DNA from 2 places in the Actinoallomurus vinaceus genome. Region 1 is predicted to be linked to the other one. Evidence: predicted binding sites of a transcription regulator. Region 1 holds the regulator's gene; the other holds the start of a gene.
What was found. The regulator HrcA, encoded in region 1, represses chaperone genes, less so after heat shock. The targets are predictions, from matches to a motif close to TTGGCACTCTCNNNNNGAGAGTGCCAA.

Region 1 (9,956 bases):
GGGACCCCCGTCCGCCTGCACCGGGCGGGCCGTACGGGAGTGGGCCGACGCGCCGCCGAGATCCCCGTCCGCCTGCGCCGGAGGCACAGGGCGGGCCGTACGGGGGCCGGAGGCCGACCCGGCCGGCGCATCGCCGGGACCCCCGTCCGTCTGCGCCAGCCGTGCCGTACGGGGATGGGCCTGCGCGTCGCGGGGCTCCCCGTCCGCGGGCTCCGAGGGTACGGGGCGGGCCGTTTGGGGGCCGGAGGCCGACCCGGCCGGAACGCCGCCGGGATCCACGTCCGCGCCCGTCGGGGGCGCAGGGCGGGTCGTACGGGGGTGGGACGCCGGTCCGGCCGGTGCGTCGCCGGGATCCCCCGCAGGTGACAGTTCCCATTGTTGGCGGTCGCTGAGGGCCTGGGTGACGCCGCGCCAGGCGGTGGGGCCGCCCAGGTAGGTGTGCAGCACGCAGTGGGCGGAGACGGCGGTGATCCCGGCTCGGCGCGGGATGTCGCGCAGCAGCAGGGCGCGGGAGACCTCGACGCCGTGCGGCGCGTGGATGAGAGTGAAGATCTCCGTGCCGCCCGAGACCAGCTTGACCCATGAGGTGTCCGGCCGCCGGGCGAGGGAGTGCGCGAGCGTCTGCGCGGTGGCCGGGGTCGTGGTGAGCCGCACCATCCACTGGGTGTGCCCGGCCTGGCGGGTCTCGGCGAGGCCGACCACGCGGAGGCCCGCTTCGCCGCGCAGCCGCCGGTATCGGCGCGCCACGGTCTGGGTGGACACGCCGAGGACCGTGGCGATCCGGCTGAACGGTGCCCGTCCGTCGATGTAGAGGGCGTGGATGATGCACCGGTCGAGATCGTCGAGCATGCACCGATCTTGCACCAGTCACGCCTCGGATGGAAACAATCCGCCGATCTCGCGCCGTGGGTGGAACGGCCCGCTTCGCCCTCGCACGCTGGATCGCGACATCGGGCGTGACCGGAAGGAAGATCGATGGAGATACGGGAAGGGTCGGTGGGAGCGGCGTACCGCTTCCGCGGGCTCGCGCTGGGCGCCCTGCTGGTCGCCGAGGCGATGAACCTGCTGGACGCGACGATCGTGCAGGTCGCCGCGCCGGTCATCCACACGGACCTGGGCGGTGCCGAGACCGACATCCAGTGGTTCAGCGCGGCCTACACGCTGCCGTTCGCGATGCTGCTGGTCATGGGCGGCCGGCTGGGCGACATGGTGGGGCGCAGGCGCGTGTTCGCGGTCGGGGTGGCGGGCTTCGCGCTCGCGTCGCTGTCGTGCGCGCTGGCGCCCGGGGCCGGGGCGCTGATCGCCGCCCGAGCGGTCCAGGGTGCCGCCGCCGCGTTGATCATTCCGCAGACGATCGGGCTGATCCGCGCCATGTTCGACGGTGCCGAGCTGGCCAAGGCGATGGGGAGCATCGGGCCGGTGATGGGCCTGGCCGCGATCTGCGGGCCGGTGCTGGGGGCGGTGCTCACGCACGCCGACCTGTTCGGCTCCTCCTGGCGTTCGGTGTTCCTCGTCAACCTGCCGCTCGCGGCCGTCGTGCTGGCCGTGGTTCCGAGGATGCGCGAGGACAGGGCGGAGGCGCGGCCGCGCCTGGACCTGCTCGGCACGGTGCTGGCGATCGCCGGAGCCGGACTGGTCGTCCATCCCTTGATTCAGAGCGGGACCGCCGGTGTGCGGGCGGGCGGCTGGGCCGAGATGGGCGCCGGGGCCGTGGTCCTGGTGGCGTTCGGTCTTCAGCAGCGGTACGCCGCCCGGCGCGGTGGCCGTCCGCTGGTCGAGCCGAGCCTGTTCCGCGACCGGGGCTTCCCGGCCGCGCTGGCGACCTCGACGCTGTTCTTCGCCGTGATGAACGGGCTGATGCTGGTCGTCGTGGTGCAGGTGCAGGTCGGGCTGGGCGACGACGTCCTCACCGCCGGGCTGACGCTGCTGCCGTGGTCCTGCGGCATGGCGATCTCCTCGTGGGTCTCGGGGACGCGCCTGGTGCCGCGGTACGGATCACGGATGATGTTCGCCGGGCTGGCCGTCATGCTCGCCGGCCTCCTCGCCACGGTCGCCGTCTACGCCGGCGCCCGGCCGGGCGCCTACCCCTGGGCGTTGCTCGGCGCGCTGGGGCTGTGCGGGATCGGGAACGGGCTGTTCACCGTGCCGTTCTTCACCACCGCCCTCACGCGGGTGCGCCCGCACGAGACGGGGTCGGCCGCCGGGCTGCTCAACGCGGTCCAGCAGTTCGGCGGCACTCTGGGCATCGCCCTGCTGGGGACGGTCTTCTTCCGCTCCCTGGCCACGGGGTCCCGGGCGGGCCGCGGATCCGGGGCCGCGTCACTGCACGCCGTCGGGCTGACCTTCTGGCTCGCAGCGGGGCTGCTCGTCGCGACGATCGTCACGGCGGCGCTGATGCGAACCCGCGAGGCACCGCCGGAGCGGGAGCCGGAGCCGGAGAACCGGTCCGCGGCACCCGCTCACGGATGACGGAAGCCCCGCCCACGTGACGCGGACCCACCCACGTGACGGCGACCCGCCCACGCGACGCAGACCCGCCTACACGACGGAGACCGGCCACGTGACGCAGGCCGGCCCACGTGACGCAGACCCACCCGCGTGGCGGAGACGCACCCATGTGACGGAGACCCGCTCGCGTGACGGAGGCGTGACGAAGGCCGCCTATGTGTCCGACTACGTGACGGAGACCGGCCCACGCGACAGCGACCCGCTCACGTGACAGAGATCCCTCACGGATGACGAAGGCCCCGTCCGGTCCGGACGGGGCCTTCGCAAAAACCTCAGCGGCCGTTGAAGGCGTCGCGGAGGCGGGAGAAGAAGCCCTGCTGGCCCGGGGAGAACTTGCCCGGCGGGCGCTCCTCGCCGCGCAGGCTCGCCAGCTTGCGCAGCAGTTCCTCCTGCTCCTCGTCGAGCTTGGTCGGCGTCTCGATGTTCACGTGGATCATCAGGTCGCCGCGGCCGCTGTCGTTGAGGTGCTTGACGCCCCGGCCGTACATCGGGATCACCTGGCCGGACTGGGTGCCGGGCCGGATGTCGATCTCCTCGGGGCCGTCGAGGGTCTCGACGGTCAGCGTGGTGCCGAGTGCGGCGGCGGTCATCGGGACCTGGGCGGTGCAGTGCAGGTCGTCGCCCTGCCGTTCGAAGATCGCGTGCGGACGCTCGACGATCTCCAGGAACAGGTCGCCGGCCGGTCCGCCGCCCGGGCCGACCTCGCCCTCACCGGCGAGCTGGATGTGGGTGCCGTTCTCGACACCGGCGGGGATGCGTACCTTGATCGTGCGGCGGGTGCGGACCCGGCCGTCGCCGGAGCACTCCGGGCACGGGGTGCGGATCATGGTGCCGTAGCCGCCGCACTGCGGGCAGGCTCGCGACGTCATGACCTGGCCGAGGAACGACCGGGTGACCTGCTGCACCTCGCCCCGGCCGTGGCACATGTCGCACGTCTCGGGGTGCGTGCCCGGGGCCGTACCGGCGCCCGAGCAGTGGTTGCACACGACGGCGGTGTCGACCGTGAGCTCGCGCGTGGTGCCGAACGCCGTCTCCGACAGGTCCAGCTCGACGCGCACGGTGCCGTTGCGGCCCCGTCGGGCCCGGGTGCGCGGCCCGCGCTGGGTGGTGGTGCCGAAGAAGGCGTCCATGATGTCGCTGAACGGGAATCCCGCGCCGAAGCCGCCGGCTCCCGCGCCGGCACCGGCCGCGAACGGGTCGGCGCCCAGGTCGTACATCTCGCGCTTCTTCGGGTCGGAGAGCACCTCGTACGCCTGGGTGATCTCCTTGAACCGCTCCTGGGTGGCCGGATCAGGATTGACGTCCGGGTGCAGCTCGCGCGCGAGCCTCCGGTACGCCTTCTTGATCTCGTCCGCGCTGGCGTCCCGGCGCACCCCGAGGGTCGCGTAGTAGTCGTTCGCCACTTACGACCCCGCCAGTATCTGACCGACGTAACGTGCCACTGCGCGCACTGCTCCCATCGTCCCGGGGTAGTCCATCCGCGTCGGACCGAGCACGCCGAGCCGGGCCACGGCCTGGTCGCCCGCGCCGTAGCCGGTGGCGACCACCGATGTCGTGCGCAGGCCCTCATGCGGGTTCTCGGTGCCGATCCGCACGGTGAGGCCGGAGGGGTTCTCCGCCTCGCCGAGCAGTCGCATCAGGACGACCTGTTCTTCCAGGGCCTCCAGCACGTCACGGAGGCTCTGGGACAAGTCGGCGCGAGCGAGGTTCGCCGCGCCGCCGATGATTATCTTCTCTTCGTGCTTCTCGACGAGGCTCTCGAGGAGGACCGACAGCACCGTCGCGGCCAGGGGCCGCTCGCCGACCGGCACGTGCTCCGTCAGGTCGGCCATGACGTCGGGCACGTCGGTGAGCCAGCACCCGTCGAGACGCGCGTTGAGCAGCGCCCGCAGGTGCGCGATGGCCTCGTCGGAGACGTCCTCGTGGGTCTCGATGGCCCGCTGCTCGACGCGGCCGGTGTTGGTGATGACCACGAGCAGGAGTCGCTGGGCCGCGATCGGCACCAGCTCGACGTGCCGTACCGACGAACGCGTCAGCGAGGGGTACTGCACGACGGCGACCTGCCGCGTCAGCTGTGCCAGCAGCCGGACCGTACGGCTCACGACGTCGTCGAGGTCGTAGGCGTTGGCGAGGAACGTCTCGATGGCGCGCCGCTCGGCCGCGGACAGCGGCTTGATCGTGGACAGCCGGTCGACGAACAGCCGGTATCCCTTGTCGGTCGGCACGCGTCCGGCGCTCGTGTGAGGCTGGGCGATGTAGCCCTGCTCCTCGAGCACCGCCATGTCGTTGCGGATCGTGGCCGGCGAGACGCCGAGATTGTGCCGGTCGACCAGCGCCTTGGAACCCACCGGCTCATGGGTGGACACGTAATCTTCGACGATGGCTCGCAGCACGGCCAGCTTTCGATCGTCGAGCACGCACTCACCTCCCGTGTCCGCAGCCCTTCAATCTGGCACTCTTCTCCTCTGAGTGCCAAGTGTACGGCTCGGCGGCACACACGAGGAGACGCCGGTGGATCACGTTCTCGCGTCGAGCGTGGCAGAGTCACTCCTGTGACCTGGCACGAAGTTGCGGAACGCTGTTTCCAGCGCCGTTATTCCGACTTCGACGTGACCGTTGGGGTCATCGTCGGGGCCGCGGGCGCCGTCGTCATCGACACCCGCGCGAGTGTCGCACAGGGCGTGCGGCTACGCGACGACGTCCGGCGGCTCGGCGTCGAGGATCCCATCGTCGTCAACACCCACGGCCACTTCGACCACTGCTTCGGCAACGCCGCCTTCACCGGGGTGCGGTGGGGGCACGCGTCGTTGCCGGACTACCTGGCGCACACCGTACGGCCGATGCTGGCACGCGAGTTCCCCGGGTGGGCGGAGAAGGTCGAGACCGACCTCCTGCTCGCGCCGGACCACCTCGTCACCGACCACGCCGAGCTCGGCCTGGGCGACCGCGTCGTCGAGCTGCGGTACTTCGGCCGGGGCCACACGGACGGCGATCTCGTGGCATGGGTTCCCGACGCCCGGTGCGCGTTCACCGGCGACCTGATCGAACAGTCGGGCCCGCCGTCGTACGGCGGCGACTCGTTCCCGCTGGAGTGGCCCGGCACCCTGGCCGCGCTGCTGCGGACCGTGGACGGCGTGCTCGTGCCCGGGCACGGGGAGCCCGTCGATCCGGCGTTCGCGGCCCGCCAGCGCGAGGAGATCGACCTGGTGGCCCGCCGGGTGCGGGAGACGCACGCCGCGGGGCTGGACGTCGAGGAGGCCCTCGCCACGGGCGGCTGGCCGTACCCTGCCGAGACGCTGCGCGAGGCGATCCGGCGCGGCCACGATCATCTGGACCCGCGCCCTGGATCAGGATGAGCCGCCCGGACGATCCGAACCCGGGATCGGGGCGGGCCGCCTGGACGATCGGGCCGGTAAGGGATCAGGGTGAGCGCACCCGCTCGGCTCGTGACCGGTACGGTGCGACGGGTGCGGAGCAAAGACTATGGACGCGACGTTCTGTCCGGCGACTGGCGCCGCCCGAAGAAAGGGCAGATCCCGGACGTCGCCGCCGAGCCCGGCCTGGTCGCCGAGGACCCGTCGAGCGGTTTCTGCGGCGCGGTCGTCGCCTGTGAGAAGGACGCGGTGACCCTGGAGGACCGGTTCGGCAAGCGCCGGGTCTTCCCCCTCACCAAGGCAGGGTTCCTGATCGACGGCAAGCCGGTGACGCTCGTCCGCCCCGTACGGGCGGCGGGGCCGTCGCGGTCGGCGTCCGGCTCGATCGCCGTACCGAACCTCCGGGCGCGCGTCGCGCAGGAGAGCCGGATCTACGTCGAAGGCCGCCACGACGCCGAACTCGTGGAGAAGATCTGGGGGCACGACCTGCGGGTCGAGGGTGTCGTCGTGGAGTACCTCGAAGGCGTCGACCACCTCCCCGACATCGTCGAGGAGTTCGGCCCCGGGCCGGAACGCCGGCTGGGCGTGCTCGTCGACCACCTCGTGGCCGGTTCGAAGGAGAGCCGCATCGCCGGCGAGGTCTCCTCGCCGTACGTCCTCGTCACCGGTCACCCCTTCATCGACATCTGGGAGGCCGTGAAGCCGTCGGTGCTCGGCATCGCGGCGTGGCCCCGGGTGCCGCGCGGGACGCCCTGGAAGGAAGGCGTCATCGCCGCCCTCGGCTGGAGGGGCGAGCCGGGCGAGGTGTGGCAGGCGATCCTCGGCCGGGTCCGCGCCTACACCGACCTGGAGCCCGCGCTGCTCGGGCGGGTCGAGGAGCTGATCGACTTCGTCACCGTCCCGCAACGGGGCTGAGGACGGCGCAACCATCCCGCGTCGGCGTACGTCTCATACACTGCGACCTCTTTCGGTCACCCACCGACATCTCCCCATGTTCCGCTAGAAGGGACGCCACCAATGACCTATGGCCAGCAACCGGGCTACGGACGGCCCGGCCTCGGCGGACCGGGTTACGGCCCCGGCCCGGGAGGCCAGGGGTACGGGCCGGGCCACGGAGGCCAGGGCCATGGACGGGCACCGGTCCAGGGCCACGGGCCGTCGCCGTACGCCCAGCCCGGGAACGCGCCGGGAGGCTACGACCAGGGCGGCTACCAGCACGGCGGATATCAGCAGCAGCCGCACGGGCAGCAGGCCCTTCCGGCCGCGGGCTACGGCCCGCCCCAGCCCGCGAAGCGGCGCCGCGAGCCGACGCCCACCGGCGGGCCGGTCACGGACGAGGACGAACGCTGGGCCGTCCCGGCCTACGTCGGGATCTTCGTCGCCGGGTTTATCGCCCCGGCCATCGTCTACCTCCTCAAGGGCCGTTCCTCGCGGTTCGCGCGCTTCCACGCGGTCCAGGCGCTCAACCTGTCCATCGCGATGACCGCCTGCAACGTCGCCGCCTTCGCCGTGACCTACTTCATCGGCATACAGGGGCTGCTCATCACGCTCGCGGTGCTGGCCATCGAGTACTTCTGCGTCGTCAAGGCCGCGATCGGCGCGAACCGCTGCGAGTGGTACCGCCTGCCCTCGATCGCCGCCTGGCCGATCCTGCGATAGGGAAGCCGTGTGAGTGAGCCACAGGATCCCCCGCCCTCGTTCGAACCGCCGGACCCGGCGCTGAGCGGCCCGCCCGCCGCTCCCCCGTCTCCCGGCGGCCCGCCGCCCGGACCGTCGTGGCCGGGGCCGCACGACACGCCGCCCTACGAGGCCGGTGGACCTCCGTACGGCGGGCCCTCGACGCCACCGGGAGCGTACGGCGCCCCCGCCGGGCCACCCGCACCACCGGGTGCGTACGGCGCCCCAGCCGGGCCTCCTGGACCACCAGAGGCGTACGGCGCCCCCGCCGGACCACTTGGACCACCGGGAGCGCCCGGTGTCCCGGCCGGGCCGCCGACGCCACCGGGGCCGTACGGCGCGCCGGCCGAGCCGCCGCCGTACGGACGGCCCTACGGCGGCCCGCCGGCAGGACCCGGACCGTACGACGCACCACCCGGTCCACAAGCGCTCGGTCCCGGGTACGGCGGTCCTCCGCACCCGCCCGGACCGCCGTACGGCGGTCCTCCCGTGCCGTACGCCTACGGACCGCCGGCGTACGCCGGCCCGGGGATCACGGCGGCCGACGACACGACGTGGGCGCTCATGGCGTACGTCGGGCAGTTCGCGTTCGGGTTCATCGCGCCGCTCGTCGTCTACGCGTCGCGCAAGGACCGGTCGCCGTTCGTCCGCCAGCACGGGGCGCAGGCGCTGAACCTCGCGCTGACCAGCCTCATCCTCACGTTCGGCAGCATCCTGCTGATCGTCGTCACGCTCGGGATCGGCGCGATCGTCGTCCTCCCGGTGCTCGTGGTGTACGGCGTGGCGCACCTGATCTATCTGATCATCGGCGCGGTACGGGCGAGCAAGGCCCAGCCGTACGTGATCCCGAAGTGGCTGTGCTGGCCGATGGTCAAGTGACCCCTTAGGGCGTCAGGTCCCGGACGACCGCGTCGGCCAGGAGTCGCCCGCGCAGGGTCAGCACCGCGCGTCCCGCCTCGTAGGCCTCGGGGACGAGCAGGCCGTCCGCGACCGCGCCTCGTACGGCGTCGTCGTCGAGCAGGTCGAGGGGGCAGCCGTCGGCCAGTCGCAGTTCGAGCATCACGCGTTCGAACCGCCGGTCGTCGGCGTCCAGGACCTCCCGGGCGTGCGCGGGCGTGGTGTCGGCCGCGAGGCGGGCGGCGTAGGCGGCGGGGTGCTTGACGTTCCACCAGCGGGTGCCGCCGACGTGGCTGTGCGCGCCCGGGCCGACGCCCCACCAGTCGCCGCCGGTCCAGTACAGCAGGTTGTGCCGGCAGCGGGCGTCGTCGTCCGCCGCCCAGTTGGAGATCTCGTACCAGTTCAGCCCGTGGGCGCCGAGGGTCCGCTCGGCGGCGAGGTACCGGTCGGCCATGGCGTCGTCGTCCGGCGCGGCGACCTCGCCCCGGCGCACCTGGGCGGCCAGCCGGGTGCCCTCCTCGACGATCAGTGCGTACGCCGAGACGTGATCGGGACCGGCCTCGAGTACGGCGTCGAGGCTGGCCTGCCAGTCGGCGTCGCTCTCCCCCGGCGCGCCGTAGATGAGGTCGAGGTTCACGTGCTCGAACCCGGCCTCGCGCGCCCAGCGGACGCACTGCTGTGGCCTGCCGGGCGTGTGCGTGCGGTCGAGGACGGCCAGCACGTGCTCCCGGGAGCTCTGCATCCCGAACGACATGCGCGTGAAGCCCGCCTCGCGGAGGCCTGCGAGGTAGCCCGGGTCGACCGTCTCGGGGTTGGCCTCGGTGGTCACCTCGGCGTCGGCCGCCAGCCCGAACTCCTTGCCGATCGCGTCGAGGATCCGGCCCAGGTCGCCGGCGGGCAGCAGGGTGGGCGTGCCGCCGCCGACGAAGACGGTCGCGGCGGGAAGGTCGACGTCGCCGAGCACGCGGCGGGCGAGGCGGATCTCGGCGATGGCCGTGTCGGCGTACGCCTCGCGTGACGCGCCCCGCAGCTCGGTCGCCGTGTAGGTGTTGAAATCGCAGTAGCCGCAGCGGGTGACGCAGAACGGCACGTGCACGTAGAAGCCGAACGGACGGTCACCGAGACCTTCGAGGGCGCTGCCGGGCAGCGCGCCGTCGGTGGGGACCGGATCTCCGTCGGGCAGAGTCGAGGGCACCCCTCAAGTCTGCCGCCACCGGACGGATGCCCGGGACGGCGCGCTCAGTAGCCGAACTCCGCCCACACCGTGGTCCGGCCGGCGCACCGGGTCACGCCCCAGCGGTCCGCGAGGGCCTCGATGAGGAGCAGCCCGCGGCCGTGCTCGGCGTCGGTGGGGGGTTCGCTCCTGAGGTGGGGTTCGCCGTCGATGACGCCGTCGTTGACGACCTCGGCCCGGATCCGGCGGTCCGCGGCGGCGAGTCTTATGGTGAACCGGCCGCCGGCTCCGCTGAGGGTGTGCCTGATCGCGTTGGTGGCGAGTTC
Region 2 (9,956 bases), on a different contig from region 1:
CGCGGCGGTGGACCAGTCGACGATGCCGGTCAGGCGGCCGCCCGCCCACAGTGTGTTGTCGGGGTGGTAGTCACGGTGGATGAAGTGCGGCACGGCGCCGGGGGTGGGGCCGGCGGCGACGTCCAGCGCGTGCTCCCACAGCGCCGGTCGGCGGGCGTGCCGCGGGGCGAGCCTGATCTCAAGCCGGTTGTACGGGCGGTAGGGCGGCATCGTCGGCGCCCCCGCGACGTCGTGCACGGGGAGCAGCGCGGCCGCCAGCTGGATGAGGTATTCGGGCAGTTCGGCGGGGGAAGGCCGGGGCGGGTGGCCGGGCAGCCGGGTGATCAGCAGTGCGGGGACGTCACAGTGGGCGCCGGAGGGGTCTGCGGCCACGAGCGTGGGCGTGGGGATCTCACACGCGGTGAGCAGGGTCAGCGCCGCGATCTCGAGCTCGGGGGAGAAGTCGATGTCGATGACGGGCCAGCCGGACGACGCCCAGCGCCGCAGCACCAGGCGATGCACGGTGCCCGAGCGGCTCTCCGCCAGCACCGCGTGGTTGACATGGGCCAGGCCGCCGACGATGGGCCGGACCATTTTCACCTCACTGCCGGGCCCCAGGCATTTTTCGATCCAGCGCAGCGTGGCGGCGCTCGGCGGATCGGAGAGCGTGGGGAAGGTCACGGCCCCCATCAAAACGGATTCGGCCGAGGATCGGTAGTGATTTTATCGATGCGAGGCAGTGCGAATGGCATGTCCTTGCGGGTCGGCCGTACAAATTGCGGTTAATGGGGGAATATTGACGGAGTGGCCGCTCTAAGGTGATTTGTGAGCGGCCACGCCCATCAGTCCTTGCCGTCGCGCCGCGGCCGGAGCAACGCTTCGGCCAGCGCCAGCATCGTCTCCTCCAGCGTGACGAGCCGCTTCATCAGGTCCTCATGGACGGTCGTCACCTGCTTGGTCACATCGTGCTGCACCCCGGCGACCCGCTGGTTGACGTCGTCGTTCACCCCCACGACCTGGCGCAGGAGGTCCTCGCGCAACATCTCCATGTGCTTGGTCAGGTCGACGCGGGAGGCGTCGATGACCTTCGTCAACGTCTCCTCGCTCTCGTCCCGGTCGGGCCGGGCGCGCAACTCGTCGATCAGCGGGTCGACCGCCTCGGACAGGCGCTTCTCCAAGGCGTCGAACCGGTCGGTGGGATCGATGAGCGGGCGGTCGCCGATCGCGGCGATCTTGCGGTGCAGCTCGGCGACCTCCAGCGTCACCGGCAGCCGATCGATCTGCTGGTCGACCCCCTCGACGCGGTCGGAGGCCCCGTCGACCTTGGCCTCCAGCGCCTGGAAATGCCCCTCGACCCCGCGGAGCTTGCCGGACAGGCCTTCCAGGCGGCCGTCGATGCCGTCGAGGCGGCCGCCGACGCCCTCGACCCGGCCGTTGACGGCCTCGAGGCCCTGCTCGAAGCGCTCGGCCATGTCGTTCAGCGACTGGTCGACCTTGCCGGCGACGCCGTTGATCTCATGCTCGAGCTTCTCGGACCGGTGCCCGAGATCGGCGAGTGTCTTGTCCAGCCGGTTGAACCGGACCGACGCGGCCTCCATCGTGCCCGCGAGCCGGTCGAGGCGCTTGGTCAGGTCGTCCATCTGCTGGGCGGCCTGCAGCGTCGCGTCGGTGATGCTCCGGCTGGAGTCGAGCACGGCCTGGATGCGGGCCAGGCCCTCGTCGACGTTCTCGGCGATGACGCCGACGTCGGCCCAGAGGGAGGGCAACTCGGCGACGGGCTTGACCCGCTCGCCCACCGACTCGATGTGCTCGGCCAGCCCCTCGGCCCACTCCGGAGGCTTGCCGTACAGCTCGTCGACCTGCCCGCGGACGGTGTCGAGCTGGGTCGTCAGCCCGGTGAGCTCACGCTCCCGGACCTCGCGGAGCAGCCACTCTATTCCCTCCAGCCGCTGGTGGATCTCGTCCAGGAGCTGCCCCGTCGATCGCTGCTCATAGACGTGATCTTGCGCCGCGCGGGCTAGCAATTCTCGCATTCGGTCCGAGACCGGCTGACCCCCTGTCTGCAGGAAGTTGTGATTGGTGTCCACCCGGGTGCTCCTTCGTTTGCCCTGCCGGAAATGGCGGCGGCGTGGATCGCGAGGAGACACTCTATTGAGCGAACCAAGGTCATCGAGCCGAAGAAAAGAAATTCAGGGAAAAGAGATTCCTAGTCGGCTGCGGCAAATTGCCCTTTTCAGGCGCGACGGTGCCGGCCCTCGTACGAGAGCCCCGCCGGATGGCCGCAGACGGCGGCGATCTGCCCTGTGCCGCGCCACATCAGGCGGTCGAGCTCCCCCCGCCCGAGGAACACTCCGCGGCAGCGGGAGCACTCCTCGAACACGATGCCGCCCCGCTGGAAAGCCACCATTCCGGCACCGCACTTCGGACACCGCAGTACGGCGTCGGCCATCGTTCGCCCCCATGTTCGCCCGCGCCTGCCCGGCGCGCACCCGTCATCGCGCCCGCGGCGCGGGCTTCCGGTCGCCAAGAGTAGTCAGCCGGACACGGTCGTGACCGTGGTCTTTGCCGGACTCTGGCGTGTCGCCCACCCCCGCGCGCCACCACCCACGCCGCGTACCGCGCGGCCCGTGCTCGAACGGCAACCACGGGGCGGTGCCACCGTCGGACCGGCCCTTCGGCGCCCGGCGTCGTCTCGCTCAGGCCTCTTGGCAGATCAGGGCGGTCGGGGCGTCGCCCACGCGGGTGAGTACGAGGACGCGTTCCTCGGTGCCGTCCGTGCGCAGGTCGCGGCGCAGCCGCTCGACGTCGCCCGCGAAGCCGCGCTTCTTGATCGTGAGGGTGCCCGTCCGGTGTTCGCGCAGCGCCGCCCGTACCCGCTTCACCGCGAACGGCAGGACGTCCAGGATCTCGTACGGCCGGGCGAACGGCGTCGCACGCAGCGCGTCCGAGGTGATGTAGGCGATCCGGGGGTCGGCCAGCGCTCCGTCGAGCCGGGCCGCGACTTCGGCCACCAGATGCGCCCGGACCACCGCGCCGTCCGGTTCGTACAGATAGCGGCGCCAGTCGGCGATCGGGGGCGGCCCGAGGTCGGGCTCGGCCGTCAGGGTGGCGGCCTCCCGGCCCGGTCGCAGGACGGTCGCCCGGCGTGGTGTGTCGCCCGCCAGGTGGCCGAGCCACAGCGCCGCCTCCTTCACCTCGCCGCCGTCGGAGATCCATTCGGCCTCCGCTCCCGGGGGCACGGCCTCGTGGGGGATGCCCGGCGCCACCTTGACGCAGCCGCCGGGCGCCCGTCCGGCGATGGCGAGCACGGTGCCCAGCGGCGGCAGGTACGCCTCCGGGTCGAAGACCCGCCCACGGGAGGTACGGCGGCCCGGGTCGGCGAAGACCGCGGCGTGCCCGTCCGGATCCTGTGCCGCGGCGTCGCCCGGCCGTACGTCCGCCAGGTCCTCCAGGGCGAAGGCGCGGAGGTTCGCCCGTGCGACGGCGGCGGTGAGCGGGTCCAGCTCCACGCCGATCCCGCCGACGCCCGCGTGGGCGCGCGCGAGGAGGTCGCCGCCGATGCCGCAGCCCAGGTCGAGTACCGTCCCGCGACCGTCGAGCCGGCCGGCGAACCGCTGCGCCCGGTGCCGGGCGACGCTCGCCCGAGTCGCCTGCTCGAGCCCTTGCGGCGTGAAGTACATGCGGTCCGCGTCGGCCCCGAACTTGGCCCGCCCGCGCACACGGAGCCGCGCCTGCGTGAGCGCGGCGCCGACCAGTTCGGCAGGGTGGCGGGTACGCAGCCGGGAGGCGGTGGCCAGGAGCGTGCGCTCGTCGACGTCGGCGGCGCCGATCTCGCCGAGCAGTCCCTGGCCTTCGGGGGTGAGCAGCCCCTGAAATGCGGCGATGTCCACCCGACGACCGTAGTGGCCGAGCGGCAGTGGGCCGGACCGGGCGGCCGGCGAGCCTGGTGGCGCTGGACTATGCCGGGTCGCCGGGCGGATCCTGTCGGCCCGCATCGGGCCGTCGGGTGATCCTCGCGAAAGTCGCATATAACGACAGGTGGGCGGCGCGCGGGACCCCGTGTTGACGCGTTCCCGGCCACGGCATAATCTCCAACTTGGCACTCTCCCTATGAGAGTGCCAATCAAGCGACAGGCTGGTCTGGCACCCGCGACGGCAGGCCACCGTGGTCGCGTCTCCAACATGCGGCTGGCCGCTCTGGTCGGCCGAGGATACGCAATCGAAGGGGAAGGTCAGATCGTGTCGACCGCCACCAAGGTTGTTCTCAAGCCGCTCGAGGACCGCATCGTCGTCCAGCCCCTCGAGGCCGAGCAGACCACCGCGTCGGGTCTGGTGATTCCCGACACGGCCAAGGAGAAGCCCCAGGAGGGCACTGTTCTCGCCGTCGGGCCGGGTCGCTTCGACGACAAGGGTGAGAAGCGCGTCCCGCTCGACGTCAAGGTCGGGGACGTCGTCCTCTACAGCAAGTACGGCGGCACCGAGGTCAAGTACAACAACGAGGAGTACCTCGTGCTGTCGGCCCGCGACGTGCTCGCCGTCGTCGAGAAGTAAGACCCGAACGAATGCGCCGCCCCGGTCATACCCCTATGAGGGTGGCCGGGGCTGTGCACGTCCACGGACACCCATACTTGGAGCTTCCCAATGCCGAAGATCCTGGAGTTCGACGAGGACGCGCGCCGCGCCCTTGAGCGCGGAGTCAACGCCCTCGCGGACGCCGTCAAGGTGACGATCGGCCCGCGCGGCCGCAACGTCGTCATCGACAAGAAGTGGGGCGCCCCCACCATCACGAACGACGGTGTCACCATCGCCCGTGAGGTGGAGCTCGACGACCCGTACGAGAACCTCGGCGCGCAGCTCGCCAAGGAGGTCGCCACCAAGACCAACGACATCGCGGGTGACGGCACCACCACCGCGACGGTCCTGGCACAGGCGCTCGTCCGCGAGGGGCTGCGCAACGTCGCTGCCGGCGCGTCGCCGATCAACCTCAAGCGAGGCATCGACGCCGCCGCCAACTACGTCTCCGAGCAGCTGCTCAAGTCGGCCCGCGAGGTCGACGACAAGGAGTCGATCGCGCACGTCGCGACCATCTCCGCCCAGGACGCCAAGATCGGTGAGCTGATCGCCGAGGCGTTCGACAAGGTGGGCAAGGACGGTGTCATCACCGTCGAGGAGGCCCACACGATGGGCCTGGAGCTGGAGTTCACCGAGGGTCTCCAGTTCGACAAGGGCTACCTGTCGCCGTACATGGTGACCGACCCGGAGCGGATGGAGGCGGTCCTCGAGGACGCCTACATCCTCATCCACGACGGCAAGATCTCCAACGTCACGGAGTTCCTGCCGCTGGCGGAGAAGGTCGCCCAGACCCGTAAGCCGCTGCTGGTCATCGCCGAGGACGTCGAGGGCGAGGCCCTCGCGCTCCTGGTGCAGAACAAGCTGCGCGGCACGTTCGTCAGCGTCGCGGTCAAGGCGCCGGGCTTCGGCGACCGCCGCAAGGCGATGCTGGAGGACATGGCCGTCCTCACCGGCGGCCAGGTCGTCACCGAGGCCGTCGGCCTCAAGCTGGACGGCGTCGACCTCGACGTGCTGGGCCGCGCCCGGCGGGTGACCGTCACCAAGGACGCCACCACCGTCGTCGACGGCGACGGCGAGGCGGCCTCGATCGAGGACCGGATCCGCCAGATCCGCCGCGAGATCGAGGGCAGCGACTCCGACTGGGACCGCGAGAAGCTGCAGGAGCGCCTGGCGAAGCTGGCCGGGGGCGTCTGCGTCCTGCGTGTCGGCGCCGCCACCGAGGTGGAGCTGAAGGAGAAGAAGCACCGTCTCGAGGACGCCATCTCCGCGACCCGCGCGGCGATCGAGGAGGGCATCGTCTCCGGCGGCGGCAGCGCGCTCGTGCACGTCGCCAAGGAGGGCTTCGACGCGCTCGGGCTGTCCGGCGACGAGGCCACCGGCGCGGAGGCCGTCCGCCGCGCGCTGGTCGAGCCGCAGCGCTGGATCGCCGAGAACGGCGGCAACGAGGGCTACGTCGTCGTCTCCAAGGTCGAGGCGCTGCCGGTCGGCTCCGGCTTCAACGCCGCGACCGGGGAGTACGGCGACCTGATCGCCCAGGGCGTCATCGACCCGGTCAAGGTGACCCGCTCCGCGGTCAGCAACGCCGCGTCGATCGCCGGCATGCTGCTCACGACCGAGGCGCTGGTCGCGGACAAGCCGGAGGAAGAGCCGGACGCCGCTGCCGGTGGTCACGGTCACGGCCACGGCCACTGATCATCGATTCGGCCGGTACGACGGCCGGAAGATCACCCGGATGCCCTCGCCACGGATGTGGCGGGGGCATCCGTCGTCTCGGGGCGCCCGTTCGCTGACTGTATGTAGTTGATCGATCACGTTGAGAGATAAAGGCGGGTCGGGATCAGTACTGTGACCATTCCGTTGTCATCAACGATGGAGACAGGCGCGATCTCGGTGGGCATCATGCTTTCGTGACCGAGGGAGCGATCGCCGGGGCCGCGGTTCGGGGTGCTGCCGACGAAATACGGGGGAGACGTCCGGCGAAAGCCGACGACAACGAGCTCAGGGAACTCACGAGCCTTGCAGTCCAAGGCGACCCGGAGGCGGTCGAGTCCCTGATCGGGCGGGTACGCCCCATGGTCGTACGCTACTGCCGGGCACGGCTCGGCCGGGTGTCGGGGCAGTACCACATCGCGGACGATGTGGCCCAAGAGGTGTGCATCGCCGTGCTCGGTGCGCTACCGCGCTACCGCGACATGGGCCGGCCGTTCGCCTCGTTCGTCTTCGGCATCGCGTCGCACAAGATCGCGGATGCGCTGCGCAGCGCGATCCGCGCCGCCGTGCCCACCGAGGACCTGCCCGACGGCCCCGACGAGCGGCCGGGCCCCGAGGAGACGGTCGTCCGCTACATCGAGGCCGAACGCGCCAGGGACCTTCTCGACCGGTTGCCGGATCATCAGAAGGAATTGGTGCTTCTGCGGGTGGTGGCAGGTCTGTCGGCTGAGGAGACCGGTAATGTACTGGGCATGTCAGCCGGGGCCGTCCGCGTCGCCCAGCACCGGGCTCTCGCCCGTCTTCGAGCGATGGCGAGTGAGGAGTCGATCGCTTGACCGGTGGGGGTACCGCCACTCCCGAGCCGCTCGACCTCAGTGAGATCAGCCGTAGCGGCGACCTGTTCGACGCTCTGGCCGGGCGCCGCGTCACCGATCCGGGCGCCGGATTCGAACCGTCCGACGACCCGGCCGCACGCCTGCTGGCCGCCCTGATCGCCGACGTCGACGTGGACGCGCCGCCGTTGCCCGCGCCCCCACCGCGTGTGTCGTGCGGTGGCTCGAAGACGTCAGGCCGCCCGGTCGTCCGGGCGTTCGTCACGTTCGGCGCGGTCACGGTCCTGCTGACGACGGCGGGTGCCGCCGTCGCGGGCGGCGGGGGCGATCGCGAGCCGAAGGCCCACGCGCCCTTGGCCCGCATCGAGGCCTCGGAACGCTCCAAGGCGCACCTCGAGTCGGTCGTCCGGGCGTTCCCCGGCGGCCCGCGCCCGTCCGTCGGCAGAACGCCCGCCGCGTCACCGCGCCCATCCGAGACGAAGACGTCCGAAGCACCGACGAAACCGCCTGCGGGAGCCCCGGCGAAGGGCCACACCCCCGGCTACGTCGGGCCGAAGCATCCCCGGGGGCACGGCCCGGACACCGGGCACTCGACCAGCCCGTCGCCGACCCCGACCCCGACCGCGCCGGCCGATCCCACCCCGAGCCCGTCCACGTCCCCCACCACGTCGAAGCCATCTGGTGAGACGTCCGCCACGGATCCCGACCGGTCGCGGCGCACGGCCAAGAGGCGCTCTTCGGGCACCGGCCGCACGTCAGCGGATCACGACCGCCGGTAGGGCGGTCTCCTTCAGGTAACGGCGATCACGGCCGGCCGGCGGCCCGCTCAGGGGATCACGGCAGGTACGACGACGAGCCCCTCAGTTCGAAAGGTACGGCGGCGCGGCCCTCAGCTCGAGTGGCCTTCCTCACTGTCGATGACGCCGTCCACGTAACCGCGGGCGTACTCCCAGCTGACGTAGTCCTCCGGGGCGGCGGCGATCGCGGGCTCGTGGACGCGCGGCAGCCCCTCGTCGAGCAGGTGACGCAGGTTGCCGTGCAGGAGGTCCCAGTCGATGTGGTGGGCCCTGCCGCAGTCGCCGCAGTCGACCGTCAGGCCCTTGATGCCCAGCGGCTCGAGCAGGGCACGGAAGACCTCCAGGTCGGCCAGGTCGGCCAGCACGTCCTCCCGCTCCGTCGTGCTCAGCGGAGCGGTCTCGTCGCTCGGATCGCCGAGCGCGGCGGCCGGGTCCTCGGGATCGTTCGCGAACGGGTCGAGCGGAGCGTCATCGTGCACAAACCCACGCTACCTGAGTAACGGTCGCCGATTCGTTCCTTGTGGCGACCCTTCGCGGCCGTTCGACACGCCCGACTAGGATGGGGGCAACGCTTCGCTGATCAGGCCCGACACCGCGACCCTTTCCGGATGATGCCCATGACTTCCGCGCCCGAGTCCGCCAAGTTCGCCTCGCAGGGCCTCACGTACGACGACGTGCTGCTCGTGCCCGCGTATTCCGATCTCGCGCCGGGTGACGCCGACACGTCGACGCGCCTGTCGCGGTCGATCACGCTGCGCATCCCGCTGGTGTCCGCGGCGATGGACACCGTCACCGAGGCGCGGATGGCGGTCGCCATGGCCCGGCAGGGCGGCCTCGGCGTGCTGCACCGCAACCTGCCGATCGACGAGCAGGCCCAGCAGGTCGACCTGGTCAAGCGCTCCGAGGCGGGCATGGTCAACAACCCGGTGACCTGTTCGCCGGACGACACGCTCGCCGACGTCGAGGCGCTGTGCGCGCACTACCGCATCTCCGGCGTCCCGGTGACCGACGCCGACGGCGTCCTCGTCGGCATCGTCACCAACCGGGACATGCGGTTCGAGACGGACGCCGCGCGCCCGGTGCGCGAGGTGATGACCAAGATGCCGCTGGTCACCGCGCCGGTCGGAGTGTCCCGCGACGAGGCGTTCGCGCGGCTGCGCGCCAACAAGGTGGAGAAGCTCCCGCTCGTCGACGGCGCCGGCCGGCTGCGCGGCCTGATCACGGTGAAGGACTTCACCAAGAGCGAGCAGTACCCCTTGGCGACGAAGGACGCGGCCGGGCGGCTCGTGGTCGGTGCGGGCGTCGGCGTGGGCCCGGAGGCCGAGCAGCGCGCCAAGGCGCTGATCGAGGCCGGCGTCGACGCGCTGGTGGTGGACACCGCGCACGGCCACTCGCGCGGCATGATCGAAATGGTCGCCAAGCTCAAGGCCAACAGCAACGCCGACATCATCGCCGGCAACGTCGCGACCAGGGCCGGGGCGCAGGCGCTCGTCGACGCGGGCGCCGACGCGGTGAAGGTCGGCGTCGGCCCGGGCTCCATCTGTACGACGCGCGTGGTCGCCGGTGTCGGCGCGCCCCAGGTCACCGCCATCTACGAGGCCGCGCTGGCGTGCGGCCCCGCCGGGGTGCCGGTGATCGGCGACGGCGGCCTGCAGTACTCCGGCGACATCGCCAAGGCGATCGCCGCGGGCGCCGACACGGTGATGCTGGGATCGCTGCTCGCGGGCTGCGAGGAGAGCCCCGGCGAGCTGATCTTCATCAACGGCAAGCAGTACAAGACCTACCGGGGCATGGGCTCGCTCGGCGCGATGAAGAACCGTGAGCGCGGCGGGTCGTTCAGCAAGGACCGCTACTCCCAGGAAGACGTCGCCGGCGAGGACAAGCTGATCCCCGAGGGCATCGAGGGCCAGGTGCCCTACCGGGGTCCGGTCGCGGCCGTCGCCCACCAGCTCATCGGCGGCCTGCGCCAGGCCATGTGGTACACCGGCTCCCGCACGGTCGGCGACCTGAAGGCGAACGGCATGCTGATGCCGATCACCGGGGCGGGCCTGCGGGAGAGCCACCC

Region 2: a site for HrcA is predicted at 4,076-4,102, ahead of groES (co-chaperone GroES). Genes of this name have one in related genera too.

Annotation. Positions count from the first base shown of each region.
Region 1 is NZ_BAABHK010000004.1:127,254-137,209, forward strand. Features, by position in the region: gene ABEA24_RS15780 (Lrp/AsnC family transcriptional regulator) at 1-849, opposite strand, end outside; gene ABEA24_RS15785 (MFS transporter) at 976-2,469, shown strand; gene dnaJ (molecular chaperone DnaJ) at 2,781-3,911, opposite strand; gene hrcA (heat-inducible transcriptional repressor HrcA) at 3,912-4,925, opposite strand; gene ABEA24_RS15800 (MBL fold metallo-hydrolase) at 5,061-5,864, shown strand; gene ABEA24_RS15805 (DUF3097 domain-containing protein) at 5,976-6,797, shown strand; gene ABEA24_RS15810 (DUF4870 domain-containing protein) at 6,900-7,541, shown strand; gene ABEA24_RS15815 (DUF4870 domain-containing protein) at 7,551-8,438, shown strand; gene hemW (radical SAM family heme chaperone HemW) at 8,443-9,651, opposite strand; gene ABEA24_RS15825 (ATP-binding protein) at 9,696-9,956, opposite strand, start outside.
Region 2 is NZ_BAABHK010000001.1:1,044,216-1,054,171, forward strand. Features, by position in the region: gene ABEA24_RS04845 (phosphotransferase family protein) at 1-660, opposite strand, end outside; gene ABEA24_RS04850 (coiled-coil domain-containing protein) at 822-2,066, opposite strand; gene ABEA24_RS04855 (TFIIB-type zinc ribbon-containing protein) at 2,213-2,428, opposite strand; gene ABEA24_RS04860 (class I SAM-dependent methyltransferase) at 2,676-3,869, opposite strand; gene groES (co-chaperone GroES) at 4,219-4,530, shown strand; gene groL (chaperonin GroEL) at 4,621-6,243, shown strand; gene ABEA24_RS04875 (sigma-70 family RNA polymerase sigma factor) at 6,510-7,097, shown strand; gene ABEA24_RS04880 (hypothetical protein) at 7,094-7,873, shown strand; gene ABEA24_RS04885 (DUF5319 domain-containing protein) at 7,984-8,370, opposite strand; gene guaB (IMP dehydrogenase) at 8,503-9,956, shown strand, end outside.